One region of the Bradyrhizobium ingae genome, then DNA from elsewhere that is predicted to be linked to it. Evidence: predicted binding sites of a transcription regulator. Region 1 holds the regulator's gene; each other region holds the start of a gene.

Region 1 (4,208 bases):
CCGTGATCGGCGTCGGCATCGGCGCGCCGCTCGGCCTGTTCGCCGGCACCTATCTCGCCGAATACGGCCGCAACGACAAGCTGACCTCGGTGATCCGCTTCATCAACGACATCCTTTTGTCTGCGCCCTCGATCATCATCGGCTTGTTCATCTATGGCGCGGTGGTGGTGCCGATGCGCGGCTTCTCGGCAATCGCCGGCGCGCTGGCGCTCGCCGTCATCGTGATCCCGGTGGTGCTGCGCACGACCGAGGACATGCTGCTGCTGGTGCCGAACGCGCTGCGCGAAGCGGCTTCCGCGCTCGGCCTGCCGCGCTCGCTGGTGATCAAGCGGATCGCCTACCGCGCGGCGCGCTCCGGCCTCATCACCGGCGTGCTGCTGGCGACTGCCCGCGTCGCCGGCGAGACCGCGCCGCTGCTCTTCACCGCGCTCTCGAACCAGTTCTTCAGCCTCAGCCTGAACAAGACGATGGCGAACCTGCCGGTGACCATCAACAATTTCGTGCAGAGCCCCTACGCCTACTGGAAGCAGCTGGCCTGGAGTGGGGCGCTGCTGATCACCCTGACCGTGCTTGCCCTGAACATTGGCGCGCGCATTCTAGGCGCCGAGAGGACTGCAAAATGAGCGATCTGTCCGTTTCCGTAAGTTCCACAGGGCGTCAGGCCTCGCCGATACTGCCCGAGGCTCCGGCCAAGGTGACGGTGCGCAACCTCAATTTCTATTACGGCGAGCACCACGCGCTGAAGAACATCAACATGACGCTCGGCACCAACCGCGTCACGGCGTTCATCGGCCCGTCCGGCTGCGGCAAGTCGACCCTGCTGCGCATCTTCAACCGGATGTATGACCTCTATCCGGGCCAGCGCGCCACCGGTCAACTCATGCTCGACCAGACCAATATCCTCGACTCCAAGCTCGACCTCAACCTGCTGCGAGCCCGGGTCGGCATGGTGTTCCAGAAGCCGACGCCGTTCCCGATGACGATCTACGAGAACATTGCCTTCGGCATCCGCCTTTACGAGAAGATCTCCAAGTCGGAGATGGACGACCGGGTCGAGAAGGCGCTGCGCGGCGGCGCGCTGTGGAACGAGGTCAAGGACAAGCTCAACGCCTCCGGCCTGTCGCTCTCCGGCGGCCAGCAGCAGCGTCTCTGCATCGCCCGCACCGTGGCGGTCCGTCCCGAGGTGATCCTGTTCGACGAGCCGTGCTCGGCGCTCGATCCGATCTCGACCGCCAAGGTTGAGGAACTGATCCAGGAGCTTGCCGAGAACTACACGATCGCGATCGTCACCCACAACATGCAGCAGGCGGCGCGCGTCTCCGACAAGACCGCCTTCATGTATCTCGGCGAGTTGATCGAGTTCGACGAGACCAGCAAGATCTTCACGTCGCCCAGCGACCGGCGTACCCAAGACTACATCACCGGCCGCTTCGGCTGAGGAGACAGGAAATGGCTTCTGAACATACCGCAAAGGCCTTCGACACCGACCTGCAGGAGCTCACGCGGCTCGTTGCGGAGATGGGCGGCCTTGCCGAGCGCATGATCGTCGATTCCGTCGATGCGCTGATCCGCCGTGACGTCGCGCTCGGCCAGCGCGTGGTGGCGACCGACGCCGAGATCGACGCGCTGCAGAAGAAGATCGAGGAGCGCGCCGTGCTCACGATCGCGCGCCGCCAGCCGATGGCGGTCGACCTGCGCGAGATCGTCGGCGCCATGCGCGTCGCGACCGATCTGGAGCGGATCGGCGATCTCGCCAAGAACATGGGCAAGCGCGTGGCCGCGCTCGAGACCGATTTCCATCCGCTGAAGCTGTTCCGCGGCCTGGAACACATGACCGACCTCGTGCAGCAGCAGGTCAAGTCGGTCCTCGACGCCTATGCCGCGCATGACCTGCCGGCGGCGATGATGGTGTGGAAGGGCGACGAGGAAGTCGACGCGATCTGCACCTCGCTGTTCCGCGAGCTCCTCACCTACATGATGGAGGATCCGCGTAACATCTCGTTCTGCATCCACCTGATGTTCTGCGCCAAGAACATCGAGCGGATCGGCGATCATGCGACCAACATCGCCGAAACCGTCTTCTACATGATCGAAGGTCAGGCCATCGCGGACAAGCGTCCGAAGGGCGACATGACCACCTTCGCCACGACTGTGCCGAACACTTAAGGAGCGACGACGCCATGGGCGCACGCATTCTGGTTGTTGAGGACGAGGAAGCGCTGACCGAGCTGTTGCGCTACAACCTCGAAGGCGACGGCTACGATGTCGAGACGGTGATGCGCGGCGACGACGCCGACACCCGCCTCAAGGAGCACATTCCGGACCTGATCGTGCTCGACTGGATGCTGCCGGGGTTGTCCGGCATCGAGCTGTGCCGCCGCCTGCGCACCCGTCCCGACACCAAGCAGCTCCCGATCATCATGCTTACCGCACGCGGCGAAGAGAGCGAGCGGGTGAGGGGACTTGCGACCGGTGCGGACGACTACATCGTCAAGCCGTTCTCGGTGCCGGAGCTCTTGGCACGCGTGAAAGGCCTTTTGCGGCGTGCGAGCCCAGAGCGGCTTGCGTCCATCCTCGCCTATGGCGACATCGAGCTCGACCGCGAGAAGCGCCGCGTCGCGCGCTCCGGGCGGCCGATCGACCTCGGTCCGACCGAATATCGCCTCCTGGAGTTCTTCCTGGAGCATCCCGGCCGCGTGTTCTCGCGCGAGCAGCTGCTCGACAGTGTCTGGGGCCGCGACATCTATATCGACGAGCGCACCGTCGACGTCCACATCGGGCGCCTGCGCAAGCTGCTCAATCTCGGCCGCGAGCAGGACCCGATCCGCACCGTCCGCGGCGCCGGCTACGCGCTGGATGATCGGTTTGCGAAGGCGGAACAGACGTAAAAAAAACGCGCCGGATAGCGCGCTGACATTCCTCGACCAGGCGTCCCGGCCTTGCGCCGGGACGTTGTCGTTTGTGGCTGAGCTCAGCGCGTGCCCGGCTTGGCCGGTGCGCGGCGGCGGTCGGCGGCCGGCTGGTAGGCAACGCGCGAATGCTGCGCGCAATAGGGCAGGCCCGAGAGCGATTTGCCGCCGCAGAAGAAGAAATCCGGGCTCGAGGGATCGCCGACCGGCCAGTGGCAGGTCGCCTCGTTGAGCTCGAGCAGCGACAGGCGCTGGCTCATCGGAACGACGTTGTCGTAGGTGATCGGATCGGGCTCGACCTCGACCTCGAAGGCCTGGGCGAGGGCGGTGTTGCCGCGGGAGATCGGGCGGCTCACCCGCATCATGTGCTGTGCGGGGCGCGCCTTGCGCGGCCGGGGAGCCGCCGAGGACGGGCTCTTGGCGCGGCCGGACAGGCCCAGCCGGTGCACCTTGCCGATTACGGCGTTGCGCGTCACGTTCCCGAGCTCGGCAGCGATCTGGCTGGCCGAAAGCCCGGCTTCCCAGAGCTTTTTCAATTGCTCGACGCGATCGTCGGACCAGGTCAAAACCGTCATTGCACCCTTCCCCTCGCCGCGCACCCTCAATCCTTGGGGCCGCGTGGCGATGTCTAAGCTTCGAAAAACCCGTGCCATCAGAATCCCTTAAGGCTCGCCGGGCGCGAAAAACGCACCTGAACGTTACGCCGGTACAAGAGGACTCAGAGGATCAGAACTGCTGCACGAGATGTCGTATCTGACGGGGGAAACGCTACAATATGGCGTGACTCCCGCGCAAGAGTCTGCGGCTCCGCGTCCACATGTTCCGTCGCTAAAAGAACTTAAAATCGCCACCGCAAGACTACGGATCGCGTGCCTTGCAGGGCCTTCTGGCGGCATTGACAGCGGTTTTTCCAGGCATAAAATAGTGACACGTGCCGCCCTTAAAAGGCGGCACGTTTCGTTTTCCGGGCAGGTCAATGATGCGCTGCGCAAGGCAGTCTCGTGAGCCGGCCTCAACATCCAAGTGACCGCCATGAACAAGAGCGCCGCGACGCATCTGCTTCCCGTTTTCGCCAGGGCCGAGCTCGGCTTCGAGCGCGGCGAAGGCTGCTGGCTGGTCGCGACAAACGGGGAGCGCTATCTCGATTTTACATCGGGTGTCGCTGTGAATGCGCTGGGCCATGCGCACCCCGCCCTGGTCAAGGCTCTGCAGGAGCAGGCCACGAAGCTCTGGCACATGTCGAACCTGTTTCAGAGCCCGGATGGCGAGAAGCTCGCCATCCGGCTCTGCAACGAGAGC
Region 2 (4,208 bases), on a different contig from region 1:
TGGCAACCTGAAACAGACTACGCAGATTTCTAACCAACGTGGGGCTCAATGATCTCTAACTCGCTCGCGGCGGTGCTCGGCCGCCACAACATCCACTACGGCTGGGTGATGGTCGGCGTGACCTTCCTCGCCGCGCTGATCAGCGCCGGCACTGTCGGCGCGCCCGGCGTATTCATCGTCCCCCTCCAAAAGGAGTTCGGCTGGAGCACTGCGGAAATTTCCTCCGCGCTCTCGATCCGTTTCATTCTGTTCGGCCTGATGGCGCCGTTCGCAGCCGCCCTGCTCAACCGCTACGGCCTGCGCAACGTGACGCTGACGGCGCAGCTTATCGTCGTCTCGGCGCTGGTTGCTTCGCTCGGGATGACTAAGGTCTGGCAGCTCATGCTGCTGTGGGGCGTCGTGATCGGCATCGGCACCGGCATGACTGCACTGGTGCTGGGTGCCACGATCGCCACGCGGTGGTTTGCCGCGCGGCGCGGCCTCGTCATCGGCATCATGACCGCGAGCGTCGCCACGGGACAGCTCGTGTTCCTGCCCTTGCTCGCGAGCCTGACCGAGCGCTTCGGCTGGCGCCTCGCGCTCTCCTTCGTCTGCGTCATGCTGGGCGTCTCCGCGACCGCGGTGGCGCTCGCGATGTGCGACCGCCCCAGTGATGTTGGCCTGCGCCCGTTCGGCGATGAGGGCACCGAGCCGCTGCCCGCCCCGCCCGTGAGTCACGCGCCGATCACAGCCGTTGCGCTCGGCACGCTGCGCGACGTCTCGACGTCGCGCGCGTTCTGGATCCTGTTTGCGACCTTCTTCGTCTGCGGTGCCTCCACCAACGGCCTCGTCCAGGTGCACCTGATCCCGATGTGTCTTGATTACGGCATCCCGCAGGTGCAGGCGGCGAGCCTGTTAGCTGCGATGGGCATCTTCGACTTCTTCGGCACCATCATGTCGGGTTGGCTCTCCGACCGTTACGACAACCGCTACCTCCTGTTCTGGTACTACGGCCTGCGCGGGCTCTCGCTAGTGTTCCTGCCGTTCAGCGACTTCTCCTTCTACGGCCTGTCTATCTTCGCAATGTTCTACGGACTCGACTGGATCGCCACGGTGCCGCCGACGGTACGGCTGACAGCGCAGAAGTTCGGACCGGAGCGCGCCAATCTGGTGTTCGGCTGGATCTTTGCCGGCCACCAGCTCGGCGCCGGCACCGCCGCCTTTGGCGCCGGCCTGTCGCGAACGCTGCTGGCGAGCTACCTGCCTGCCTTCTTCATCGCCGGCGCGCTCTGCATCTTCGCTTCGCTGATCGTGCTGGCGCTCGCGCGCCAGCCGAAGCCCGCGATGGCGCTGGCAGCCGGCAAGTAGTGGTGGGCGGGCGGCCCATGCCATCCGCCGGAGCCTGCGCGTGGGCCCCCCCTACTCCGCCGCGAGACTCGTGGCCGCCGCGGCTTCCTGGACGTAATCGTGCACGACGCGGCCGAACGGCAGCGTCAGGTCGGCGATGTAGTGATGCGCGCCGATCACCCGGCGGACGGGGAAATCCGCAACCGGCGCGTTGACGTGGGGCACGAGGTGAAGCCGACCGGGCCCCATCCAGGAGCCCTTCGGGACGATGTCGGTGAGGTTGATCGCGACGAGTTGGCAGACCTCGAGATGGCCGTCGACGCCAGGGATCATCTTCAGATTGATCTGCGTCTTCGACAGCGTCGCGCGGGTGAGATCGCCGTTGCCGGCCATGCTCTCGTGCTTGTAGCCCATCGTCCCCATGGCGACGAGCTGACCGGCATATTCCAGCGTGCCGGTCAGGGTATCCTTGACGATCTCGAGCTTGGGATGGGCGTACTTCTTGGGAAAGCCCCAGATTTCGCGCCCCGCAGCGATCGGTGGGTCGTCGTCGAGATACATCTGGGAGACGAAGTTCACCTCCTCGCCGTGCAGGCGCGCGGGGATCACCAGGCCAGACTCGGTGTAGCTGCCGAAGCCGGAGGAATCCGGCATCCTGATCCATTCGTAATGCACGATCGGCTGGTCGATCGGCTCCAGCGGCTCAGGCAGGCCGGCGCGGATCAGATCAGGATCGGTCTCGTAGGTGATGACCAGGAATTCGCGGTTGACGAAGCGATAGGGACCCGCCGGATAGCTCGGTCCGGCAGCCGGCATGGACGGAAGCCTCAGCACGTCTTCCTTTCGCATCGCAGCTCTCCCGTGTGCTCTCTGTGACGCCCGTTCCGGCAATCGAGCCTTGTGATCAATTGCTAACGGTCTTCATTGACTGTGATGTGAAGGATTTCGGTCGGGAGCGCGACCTGCGGCCATTCCCCCGCCCGGTTGATCCGCATGCGAGTGATGCGTTGGCACCTGACTTGTCATCACGACGTCATTGCGGGGCGCAATCGTCCAGGTGAGGCAGGGAGGCAGCGCCATGGACGCCCGCACGTCGCAACCGGCATATCAGACACATCAGCCGCCCTCGCGGGGCTGGCGCCCCGAGCGCTGCGATCGGGTCGCGCTGGTGCTGCAAGGCGGCGGCGCGCTCGGCGCCTATCAGGCCGGCGTCTATCAGGCGCTGCACGAGGCCGGCATCGAGCCGGACTGGGTCTGCGGCGTCTCGATCGGTGCGATCAACTCCGCCATCATCGCCGGCAACAAGCCGGAGAAGCGGCTCGATCAGCTCCGCATTTTCTGGGAGCGCATCACCAACCGCAAGATCTGGCACTATACGCCTGACGGCGACGTCTTCCGCCAATGGCGCAACCTCCACAGCGCGTGGATGACTTCGGCGCTGGGCCAACCTGGCTTCTTCACCCCGCACCACGTCAATCCGTGGTTCAGCCCGGTCGGGGCCAGGACCGCAACGAGCTATTACGACACGGCCCCATTGCGCGAGAGCCTGCGCGAGCTCGTCGACTTCGACCTGATCAACGAAAAGAAGATCCGCTTCGCGGTCGGCGCGGTGAATGTGCTGTCCGGCAACTTCATCTATTTCGATAACGCTCACGACGAGATCGAGCCCGAGCACGTCATGGCCTCCGGCGCCCTTCCGCCGGCGCTGCCCATGGTCAGGATCGGCACCGATCACTTCTGGGACGGCGGCATCGTCTCCAACACGCCGCTCCAGCATCTGCTCGACCAGGAGGACGATCTCAACTCGCTCGTGTTCCAGGTCGACCTGTTCAGCGCGCGCGGCGTGCTGCCGCGCTCGATCCAGGACGTGATGGCCCGCCACAAGGACATCATGTATTCCTCGCGCACGCGCCACAACACCGACGTCTATCGCCGGACGCATAATCTGAAGGTCCTGCTCTACAAGGCGCTGGCGAAGCTTCCCGACGAACAATTGTCCGAGGAGGAGCGCAATCTCAAGACGAGCCTGCGCAACATGCCGGAGATCGCGATCCTGCATCTGATCTATCAGCAGAAGGCCTATGAGGGCGACGCCAAGGATCACGAATTCTCCGGCACCTCGATGCGCGAGCACTGGACGAGCGGCTACGAGGACACCAAGCGCACGCTGAAGCGTCGCGACTGGATCAAGATGCCCGACGAAGGCATGGGCCTCGTCGTGCACGACGTGCACCGGGAGACCGAGAGCGCGTAGTTGTCTCCACCTCGTCATTGCGAGCGCAGCGAAGCAATCCAGAATCCTTCCGCGGAGACAGTCTGGGTTGCTTCGCTTCGCTCGCAATGACAGCCGAGCTACGGCCTGATCGTCATGTTCGCCGGCGGCCCCGGCGTCCTGAGCGGCTCCGCGAGCCGCGCGAACTCGCACAGCAGCGATCTTGTCTTGCGGGGGTCGATGATCTCCTCGACCCAGAACTTTTCGGCCGAGCGGAACGGCGAGCGCAGCTTGTTGAGGCGCTCCTCTATCTCCTTCAGCTTCGCCGCCTTGTCCTCGGCCGCGTCGATGTCGGCGCGATAGGCCGCCTCGATGCCGCCTTCGAGGGGCAGCGAGCCCCAATAGGCCGACGGCCAGGCATAGCGGATCGAGAAGCGATCGGCCGGTTGATGCACGACGCCGGCTACCCCAAACGCGTTGCGCAGGATCACCGTGCACCAGGGCACTGTGGTCTGGTTGACCGCGGCCATGGCGCGCACGCCGTGGCGGATCGTGGCCGCCTTCTCGGCGTCCAGCCCGATCATGAAGCCCGGGCAATCCATGAGATAGACGATCGGCAGATGGAAGGTTTCGGCGAAATCGACCCAGCGCACGATCTTCTGGCAGGCAT
Region 3 (4,208 bases), on a different contig from region 1:
ATGAGCATTGGCCTCGCCATCACCGGCCTCGCCGCGCTTGGTGTCTACATGGCGGCCGTGACCAACGACCCGTCGGGCGCCGCTGCCAAGATCGGCAACGCGTTCCTGACGCCGTTCGGCTACGCCATGTTCGTGAGCCCGCTGAAATGGCTGTTCATCCTGGCCCCGCTCGCCATGGTGTTCGTGATCTCGGCCGGCATCAACCGCCTGGCCCCCTCGACCGCCCAGATCCTGTTCTGGGTGTTCTCGGCGCTGATGGGCGTCTCGCTGTCCTCGATCTTCCTGGTGTTCACGCACACCTCGATCGTGCGGGTGTTCTTCATCACCGCGGCCACCTTCGGCGCGCTGAGCCTCTACGGCTACACTACCAAGCGTGACATGACCGGGATAGGATCGTTCCTGTTCATGGGCCTGATCGGCATCATCATCGCCAGCCTGGTCAACCTGTTCCTGGCGAGCTCGGCGCTGCAGTTCATCGTGTCGGTCGGCGGCGTGCTGGTGTTCGCGGGCCTCACTGCCTGGGACACCCAGCGGCTGAAGAACGACTACATCTACGGCTACGCCTCGGCCGGCGGTGACATTGCCGAACGCGCGGCGATCACCGGCGCGCTGTCGCTGTACCTGAACTTCATCAACCTGTTCACGCTGCTGCTGCAGCTCCTCGGCCAGCGCGACTAAGCGCCGAGACGAGAGAACGACATGAGCCCCGGCCGCAAGGCCGGGGTTTTTGTTTGCCCGCCTGCATCCGCAAGTCCCGTCATTGCGGGCGCAGCGAAGCAATCCAGAGCCCCTCCGCGGATGCATTTCTGGATTGCTTCGCTTCGCTCGCAATGACGCTGTGAAACCCCCGGGACCTCTTCCAGCGACGATGTGGAGGCCCTAAGCTGCCGCCATGTCCGCACCTGAAATCAGGCCTACAACCGAGGCCGACCTGCCCGCCATCACCGCCATCTACGAGCACGCCGTGCGCCACGGCACGGCGACCTTCGAGCTCGAACCGCCCGACCTCGCCGAGATGACGCGCCGCTACCGCGCGCTGGCGGATGGCGGCTACCCCTATTTCGTCGCCGTGCTCGATGGCCGCATCGCCGGCTACGCCTATGCCGGCGCCTACCGGCCGCGGCCGGCTTATCGCTTCACGGTCGAGAATTCGATTTATCTCGAGCCGTCGTTCCATCGCCGCGGCATCGGCTCGGCGCTGTTGCAGCGGCTGCTCGTCGAATGCGAGGCACGCGGCTTCCGCCAGATGATCGCGGTGATCGGCGATTCCGCCAATGCCGGCTCGATCGGCGTGCACACCAGGGCCGGCTTCAAGATGATCGGCACGCATCCCAATGTCGGCCTGAAGTTTGGCCGCTGGCTGGACACGGTGATGATGCAGCGCGACCTCGGCGAGGGCGCAACGAGCGTTCCGGAGAAGTAGGCCCGGATTCGTAGGTGGGCAAAGCGGAACGTGCCCACCTCTTGTGTCAAAAATCCGAGAGACAGACGTGGTCAGCACGGCGCAAGAGCGCCTTTGCCCAACCTACGCAGCGACGCTACGGCGGCCGCACGACGGGCTACACCACCGCGAGCTTCCGATCGATCACTAGCAACACGCGCTCGAGCTCATGGCCGCGGCGCAGGATCAGGCCGGTCGCCGAGATCACGCTGTACATGCCCTGCTTGCGCGCGAGCCGCGGGTCTTTCTCGATGCGGTAGATCGGCACTTCGGAGGCGCGGCGATAGACCGAGAACACGGCCCGGTCCTTCAGGAAATCGATGGCATAGTCGCGCCACTCGCCGTCGGCGACCATGCGGCCATAGAGATTGAGGATGCGATGCAATTCGAGGCGGTTGAAGGTCACCCGGCTCGGCTGGGAACTCGCAGCGGCGCCTCGCGCCACTGCGCGCTGCTCGCTCGGATCGGCATCCTCCGGCACCAAACTCATGCGAAGCGCCTCCTGTGGCGTTGGTGACCGGCGGGCGCGAAACCGTCCCGTCCGCGGATCATGACAATTGCATGATTGCGCCAACCGCGGCCGGCCGCAAGGGGCGCCAACCGCGCGGGTGCACATCGCACCGCAAACACACCTCCAGGCTGTGGAACCCGCGCGCGGCATACCGTCACGGGATCGTTAGCAGGAATCATAGTCTCGCCGCTTTTCCGCCTAGCGCCTGCCGCCCTGCACTGCGAAAAGATTCGTGTGCGTTGGCCCGGTCCTTTCGGTTCCGGATTCCTCAGCCCCCAGCCCCCCGGGGTCGTCGGGATCGGGCCTGTTCGCACGAAGGAAGGACCAACGAGAGTTGGTCCTTTTTTGTTGCGCCAAGTTGATTTGCCGGCCCGCTCTCCCCGCGCCTCCAGTTTCTCCCCCTCATCCTGACGAATCTGCGCAGCAGGCCTAGCCACACCTCCGGAGCCTTTCATGGTTCACGCGGCGATACGAAGCATCGTCCGCTGGACGCGCGCGAGACTGCGCTCCTCGCCATGAGGAATGGCGGCGGTGCTCGTTACGAAAAATTCGAAGCTACGAGATCAGTGCAGCGAGGTGTACGCGGCGCCCAGCATCGGGCCCGGCTTCTCGCGGCTGCCATCCTGGACATAGACCACGGCGCCATCGACACCCTCGCGCGTGAGGTTCTCCAGCGGCACGGTCCAGCTTTCCGGAGTGCCGTTCCAGTCGCCGACTTTCAGCAGGTTGCGCACCACGTTGTGATAGGTGATCTGCTGCCCGCGATTTTCGCCGCGGCTGATCGAGATCGGCACCGCCTTGGTGATCGAGCAGATCCAGACCTCGCCATGCGAGACCGCCGCCTCCTTGCTCGCAGCCACCGAGACGTTGAGCTGCTTGCCGGCGAGCGACATCGACACCGGCACGCTCATCACGGTGTCGGCCTTGGCGGTCTTTGCGATCGCACTCTCGATGCCGGCGCGGTCGCTGCCGATGACATGCTCAGAGCCGTTGACCACGACCTGCGGCGTATAGACCTCGCGGTCGCCGCGCATCCGCGAATAGGCGCGCTGCCGCGCCGAGAAGCGGGAATCCGCCAGCGTGTCCTTCCAGCCGAGATAGTCCCAGTAATCGATCGGCATGCTCAGCGCGATGATCGAGGGATCGTTGGAGAGCTCGCCGATGATCTTGTCGGCGGGCGGACAGGACGAGCAGCCCTGCGACGTGAACAGCTCGACCACCGCGCGGGGATCGGCGTAGGCGGGACGGATGACCGCGATGATTGCGCAGACCCCAAGTGCACTCGACCAGATCGCACCGGACCATCGCGAAATCAGATTAGAGGCCATCATTGTCATGTTGAACGCCGCACACCTTGGCTGATGTCGAGGGGAAATCCTGTCGCCGGCTGGTCACCGTAGTCTTACGGACAAATCCTCCGCGCGCGGTACGCTCCGCACCGCCCGAGACGAAGATGTTTCGCCGGACGCGCCCATCTGGAACATACCACAAACGAACGAAGGCGGCTCTTGATAGGCCGCCTTCGCTTAACGTTCTACTCACTTCGCAGTGAGCCATCGTTCACAAATCCGCGCTTACGCCGCGAGTTTGCGCAGCACGTAGTGCAGGATACCGCCGTTGCGATAGTAGTCGAGCTCGTCCAGCGTATCGATGCGGCACAGCAGCGAAACGCGCTGCAGCGAGCCGTCGGCCGAGACGATCTCGGCAGTCAGCTTCTGGCGCGGCTTCAAATCGCCGACGAGACCGCGCAGCGTGACCTTCTCGTCGCCCTTCAGACCGAGCGACTGCCAGGACGTGCCTTCCTCGAAGGTGAGCGGCAGCACGCCCATGCCGACCAGGTTGGAGCGATGGATGCGCTCGAAGCTCTGGCAGATCACGGCGCGAACGCCGAGCAGACGCGTGCCCTTTGCGGCCCAGTCGCGCGAGGAGCCGTTGCCATATTCGGCGCCGGCGAACACCACCAGCGGGACCTGCTCCTGCTGGTATCTCATCGCGGCATCGTAGATCGACATCTGCTCGCCGTCGGGCCAGTGCTTGGTGAGACCGCCTTCCGGAATGTTGCCGTCGGCGCCCTTGAGCATGAAGTTCTTGATGCGGATGTTGGCGAAGGTGCCGCGCATCATCACTTCATGGTTGCCGCGCCGCGTGCCGTACTGGTTGAAGTCGGCGGGGCGCACCTGACGCTCGCTGAGATACTTGCCGGCCGGAGAGGTCAGCTTGATCGAACCCGCCGGCGAGATGTGGTCGGTGGTGATC
Region 4 (4,208 bases), on a different contig from region 1:
CGGTAGAAGGCCCGGCAAGACTTGCCGCTTTCGATCAGCAATGCGATCGCCAGCCCGAGCACGATCGTGCCGGGCACGACGATCAGCACATAGAGGATGGTATTGAGGAAGGAGGCGCGAAAGCCCTGGTCGGCGAAGACTTCCTTGAAATTGCCGAAGCCAACGAAGGAAAGCGAGGTAGCGCCGAACTGCCAGTCGGTGAGCGCGATCAGGAAGACGGCAAAGACAGGCAAGAAGAATAGCGCGACCAGCAGAATCAGCGCCGGGCCCGCCAGCGACCAGGCGGCGAGCGTCTCCGCGATCCGCTGGTGACGCAGCGTTTTGCGCTCTGCCGGTGTGACGGATGCGGTATCAGCCTCAGTCTCGAGTGTCGAAGCGACGATGCCCACTAGGCATGCTCCTTCATGCAAAGCAGGTTTTCGTTCTGCGGTTGTTCGGGCGGATGCGCTTGCCTTTGGCATCAAACAGCAGAAGCCGTTCCGGCTTGACGCCAAGATGCAGTGTCTGACCCGAAGTAATATGCGGCGCCCGTTCGGCCAGAAGCCGAGCGATGACCGGATGCTCGCTTCCCGGGACGGCAAGATGGACGAAGAGATCGGAGCCCATGTGCTCTATGTGCCGGACGGTTCCAGTCAGTGCGTTGACGCCGCCGCACTCGGACAAGTGGAAGGCTTCGGAACGGACTCCGAGCGCTAGCGGCGCCTCAGGCGGCGCATCGGATAGAACATGGAAGCTAGTGCCGGCAGCGTCAACTGAGCCGCGCTTGCGCACCACCCCCTCGAGAAGGTTGATCTTGGGACTTCCGACAAATTCGGCGACGCGGCGGTCGTCGGGATCGGCATAAATGTCCTGGGGTGGGGCGACCTGGATCAGTTCACCGTCGAGCATCACCGCAACGCGGTCAGAGAGCGTCATCGCCTCGGCTTGGTCGTGGGTGACGTAGACGAACGTGACGCCGAGGCGACGATGGAGGTCCTTGATCTCAGCGCGCATCTGGACCCGGAGCTTGGCGTCGAGGTTGCTGAGCGGCTCGTCCATTAAGAAGACGGCCGGATGGCGGACCATGGCACGGCCCACGGCGACGCGCTGACGCTGGCCGCCCGAGAGCTGGCCAGGCTTTCGAGAAAGCAAATGTCCGATACCAAGCGCCTTGGCGATACGGGTGATTTCCTCCTCGATCTCTGACGACACTCGCCGGGTCCCCGGGACGACCCACCCCAGGATCGGCAGTCTTTGCCAAGCATTCAATCGCCGCATGCGCAGCGGCAGCGCCAGATTGGCCGCAACCGTCATGTGGGGATAAAGCGCGTAGGATTGGAACACCATGGCGACATCCCGGAACTTGGGCCGCACGCCATCGACCGAGCGCTCGCCGATCGCCACCGAGCCACTGTCCTGCACTTCCAACCCCGCCAGAATCCTGAGAAGCGTCGACTTACCGCAACCCGAAGGTCCCAGCAGCGTCACGAATTCCCCATCTTCGATCGCAAGCGAAACCCCGCGAAGGACTCGCGTTGAACCAAAGGACTTCATAATGTGATTGAGGTGGATGTTGCGCATGTTCCTAGGCCTGCTCGCCCTCTTTCGCGATGGGCGTCTCGCTCATGTAGATTGGATCTCTCTATTGAGACTCGATGAAGCCGGCCTGACAGAATCGGTACAATTCCGCCGGTCATACCAGTGACGTTAGGCGCGGGGAGTGCTGACACCACGGGAATTGCGCCGGAAGTGCTAACCCTGCCGCCGGAGTGCAGCCAACTAAGCGGTCGGCGGTTTGAGAGTAAGCGGATCTAATCGAATTTGACCACCAGCTCCATATGCTGCGGGGCGACACGCATCCTCGATAGCACAATCGGGGTGCCATCGGCATCGACATTGATGTTAGTCACTTCAATGATCGGCTGGCGGCGCGGCAAACCGAGCAATTCCGCATCCGGCTTAGAGAGCGCGATCGCCGAAATACGGGTCTCTTGACGCTTATAGATATCGACGCCGTACCGGCGCCACGCTTCCGTGAAGCTCCCGGTTTCCACGATGATGTGCTCGATGCCTTCGAAACGTGGCAACGGGAAATAGCTGGACGCGACGGCGATAGCGAGACCGTCCACCATCGTCAGCGTGTCCACTTTGCGAGTAAAATGGCTGCGGTCAAGCTGGAGGTCTCGGCCGAGGGCGCTTTCGGCTCGCACCCGGCTAGAAGTAAGGAAGCGCCGTTCGCCGACCCGGTGAATATCGCGCAAGACAGCAGTCAAGCGCGACGTCGGCCCGATGTGATGCCGCACCATCCGCTCCTTGACGAACGTGCCGCGTCCCTGCTCGATTCTCAAGACGTTGCGTGCACGCAGAGAGGAAAGCGCATGCCGGACGGTGTTGCGGTGGACATCGAAACGGGCAGCTAGCTCAAATTCCGTCGGCAGCCGGTCGCCTGGTATCCATGTCCCAATACGAATCTCCTGTTCGATTGCCCGCTCGACCAGCCGCCACAGCGAGGTCGCGCCGCGCCGCTGTTGTAGCGTGGGTTTTCGCGTATCATCGTTAGGTGATGCCATCGGATCTCGCGTGTTGGCCTCGCATTGCGCTTCGCGGCCCGGCAAAATTAGGGCAGGCACGGCCTATCGAATTGAAGAGATTGGTACAAGTGCATCGAAGTAACACTATTTGTCATCGCACAGTCTCTCACCGCCCCCTGAAGAACTGATACAACGACGAGCCGGTTTAAAAGGCAGGAAAGAGGCGGTTTCGATGAGCAAAACGGCAAATTTTGCAATTCAACGACGAAAAGATGCTCTCCAATCCACCGAAATTGTCTTGACCAATGCCAAGATCGTGACTCGGTCGGCGTGCGTCAATGGAACGGTTCAGATTGTCGACGGGATGATCGCCGACATCTCAACCAGTAAGTCGACTGCGTCAGGCGCGCTCGATTTTGAAGGTGATCACCTGCTGCCAGGCTTGATTGACGTTCATACCGACCACCTCGAAAAGCAGATTCTTCCCCGTGCCAGCATGACTTGGGATCCGCTCGGCGCCGCGATCGCGCACGATGTGCAAGTTTGCGCGGCGGGTACCACGACGGTTTTCGATTCCCTTGTGGTCGGGGCGCTGGGCGATCTGGAAAGGGGGCGCCTGCTGCCGCTTGTGCTGGGTGGCCTTGACCACGCGCGCCAGCACCGATTGCTTAGGACCGATCACTTGCTCCACCTGCGCTGTGACGCCCGCGATCCCGATCTCCTCGACCTCTTTCTCGCCCATGCCGACCGCTCCGAACTTCGGTTCGTGACGATCATGGATGACGGGCCGCGGCGCGACCCGGAGCGCTTCCGCCGTCTCGAGCGGCGCAAGAAAACGCCAGAAGCTGAGATCGAGGCGGCGATTATCGCCGTCTCCACCACGGACGACTGCACGCAAGACAACCGGCGCCGCCTCGTCGCGCATTGCCGTGCCCGGCGATTGCCCTTAGCCAGCCATGACGACACTACTGCCGCCCACGTCGCAGAGGCGGTCGCATTCGGCCTTTCTATTTCTGAGTTTCCGATTACCTTGGAATCCGCGAAGGCGGCGCGCGCCGCCAGAATGACAATCATCGTCGGTGGGCCCAATCTGGTTGCTGGGCACTCGCATATCGGAAACGTCTCGGTGCGAGAGCTCGCGCGGGATGGTCTCATAGACATCATCAGCTCCGACTACATTCCAGCGAGTATTCTGCGCGCCATCTGGCACCTGGCGGGTCAGTCCGATGGCCCCACTCTCGCCGAGGCGGTGGCGCTCGGAAGCTTGCGCCCCGCTGAGACCTTCGGGCTTGGCGATCGCGGCGAGATCGCGGCAGGAAAGCGTGCCGATCTTATACGCGTAGCCGATCGGGCTGGTCCGATTGTGCGCGCGGTATGGACTGCCGGCAGGCAGGTGCTCTGAAGCGGCGAGAAGTGGGAATGTCTTCGAGGCAAATTGCTTGCGGCGATCAGCGTGCCCGTCAAGATTGGATGACGTTGCTCGCCAAGGCGCCGCTCGCTGAACTGGAGCGGCATTGGTCGGCGATCGACCGTCCGAAATTCCAATGGATCCGTCGTCCAGAATACGGCGCGGCCATGCTGCGGGGGGCGGTCGGGCGCACCGGCACTGTTTTCAATCTTGGTGAAGCGACCGTGACTCGCTGCACGGTACAGATAGAGACGGGCGAGATTGGCATCGCCTATGTGCTCGGTCGCAAC

Evidence for each region. The regulator PhoB, encoded in region 1, activates phosphate uptake and scavenging genes when phosphate is short. The targets are predictions, from matches to a motif close to TGTCATNNANCTGTCAT.
Region 2: ACV1FX_RS03680 (acetoacetate decarboxylase) is a predicted target of PhoB. The motif match lies at 2,347-2,363, and genes of this name have one in related genera.
Region 3: ACV1FX_RS34190 (DUF2794 domain-containing protein) is a predicted target of PhoB. The motif match lies at 1,992-2,008, and genes of this name have one in related genera.
Region 4: ACV1FX_RS20890 (alpha-D-ribose 1-methylphosphonate 5-triphosphate diphosphatase) is a predicted target of PhoB. The motif match lies at 2,660-2,676, and genes of this name have one in related genera.

The regions. Positions count from the first base shown of each region.
Region 1 is NZ_JBVUBB010000015.1:103,736-107,943, reverse strand. It holds gene pstA (phosphate ABC transporter permease PstA) at 1-623, shown strand, start outside; gene pstB (phosphate ABC transporter ATP-binding protein PstB) at 620-1,438, shown strand; gene phoU (phosphate signaling complex protein PhoU) at 1,450-2,166, shown strand; gene phoB (phosphate regulon transcriptional regulator PhoB) at 2,181-2,888, shown strand; gene ACV1FX_RS21985 (GcrA family cell cycle regulator) at 2,972-3,484, opposite strand; gene ACV1FX_RS21980 (acetylornithine transaminase) at 3,942-4,208, shown strand, end outside.
Region 2 is NZ_JBVUBB010000002.1:235,716-239,923, forward strand. It holds gene ACV1FX_RS03675 (MFS transporter) at 49-1,347, shown strand; gene ACV1FX_RS03680 (acetoacetate decarboxylase) at 1,399-2,175, opposite strand; gene ACV1FX_RS03685 (patatin-like phospholipase family protein) at 2,405-3,580, shown strand; gene ACV1FX_RS03690 (acyl-CoA carboxylase subunit beta) at 3,679-4,208, opposite strand, start outside.
Region 3 is NZ_JBVUBB010000037.1:3,114-7,321, reverse strand. It holds gene ACV1FX_RS34200 (Bax inhibitor-1/YccA family protein) at 1-678, shown strand, start outside; gene ACV1FX_RS34195 (GNAT family N-acetyltransferase) at 893-1,423, shown strand; gene ACV1FX_RS34190 (DUF2794 domain-containing protein) at 1,560-1,931, opposite strand; gene ACV1FX_RS34185 (DUF1223 domain-containing protein) at 2,516-3,289, opposite strand; gene acnA (aconitate hydratase AcnA) at 3,527-4,208, opposite strand, start outside.
Region 4 is NZ_JBVUBB010000014.1:19,241-23,448, forward strand. It holds gene ACV1FX_RS20875 (carbohydrate ABC transporter permease) at 1-317, opposite strand, end outside; gene ACV1FX_RS20880 (ABC transporter ATP-binding protein) at 403-1,560, opposite strand; gene phnF (phosphonate metabolism transcriptional regulator PhnF) at 1,791-2,549, opposite strand; gene ACV1FX_RS20890 (alpha-D-ribose 1-methylphosphonate 5-triphosphate diphosphatase) at 2,743-3,912, shown strand; gene phnG (phosphonate C-P lyase system protein PhnG) at 3,930-4,208, shown strand, end outside.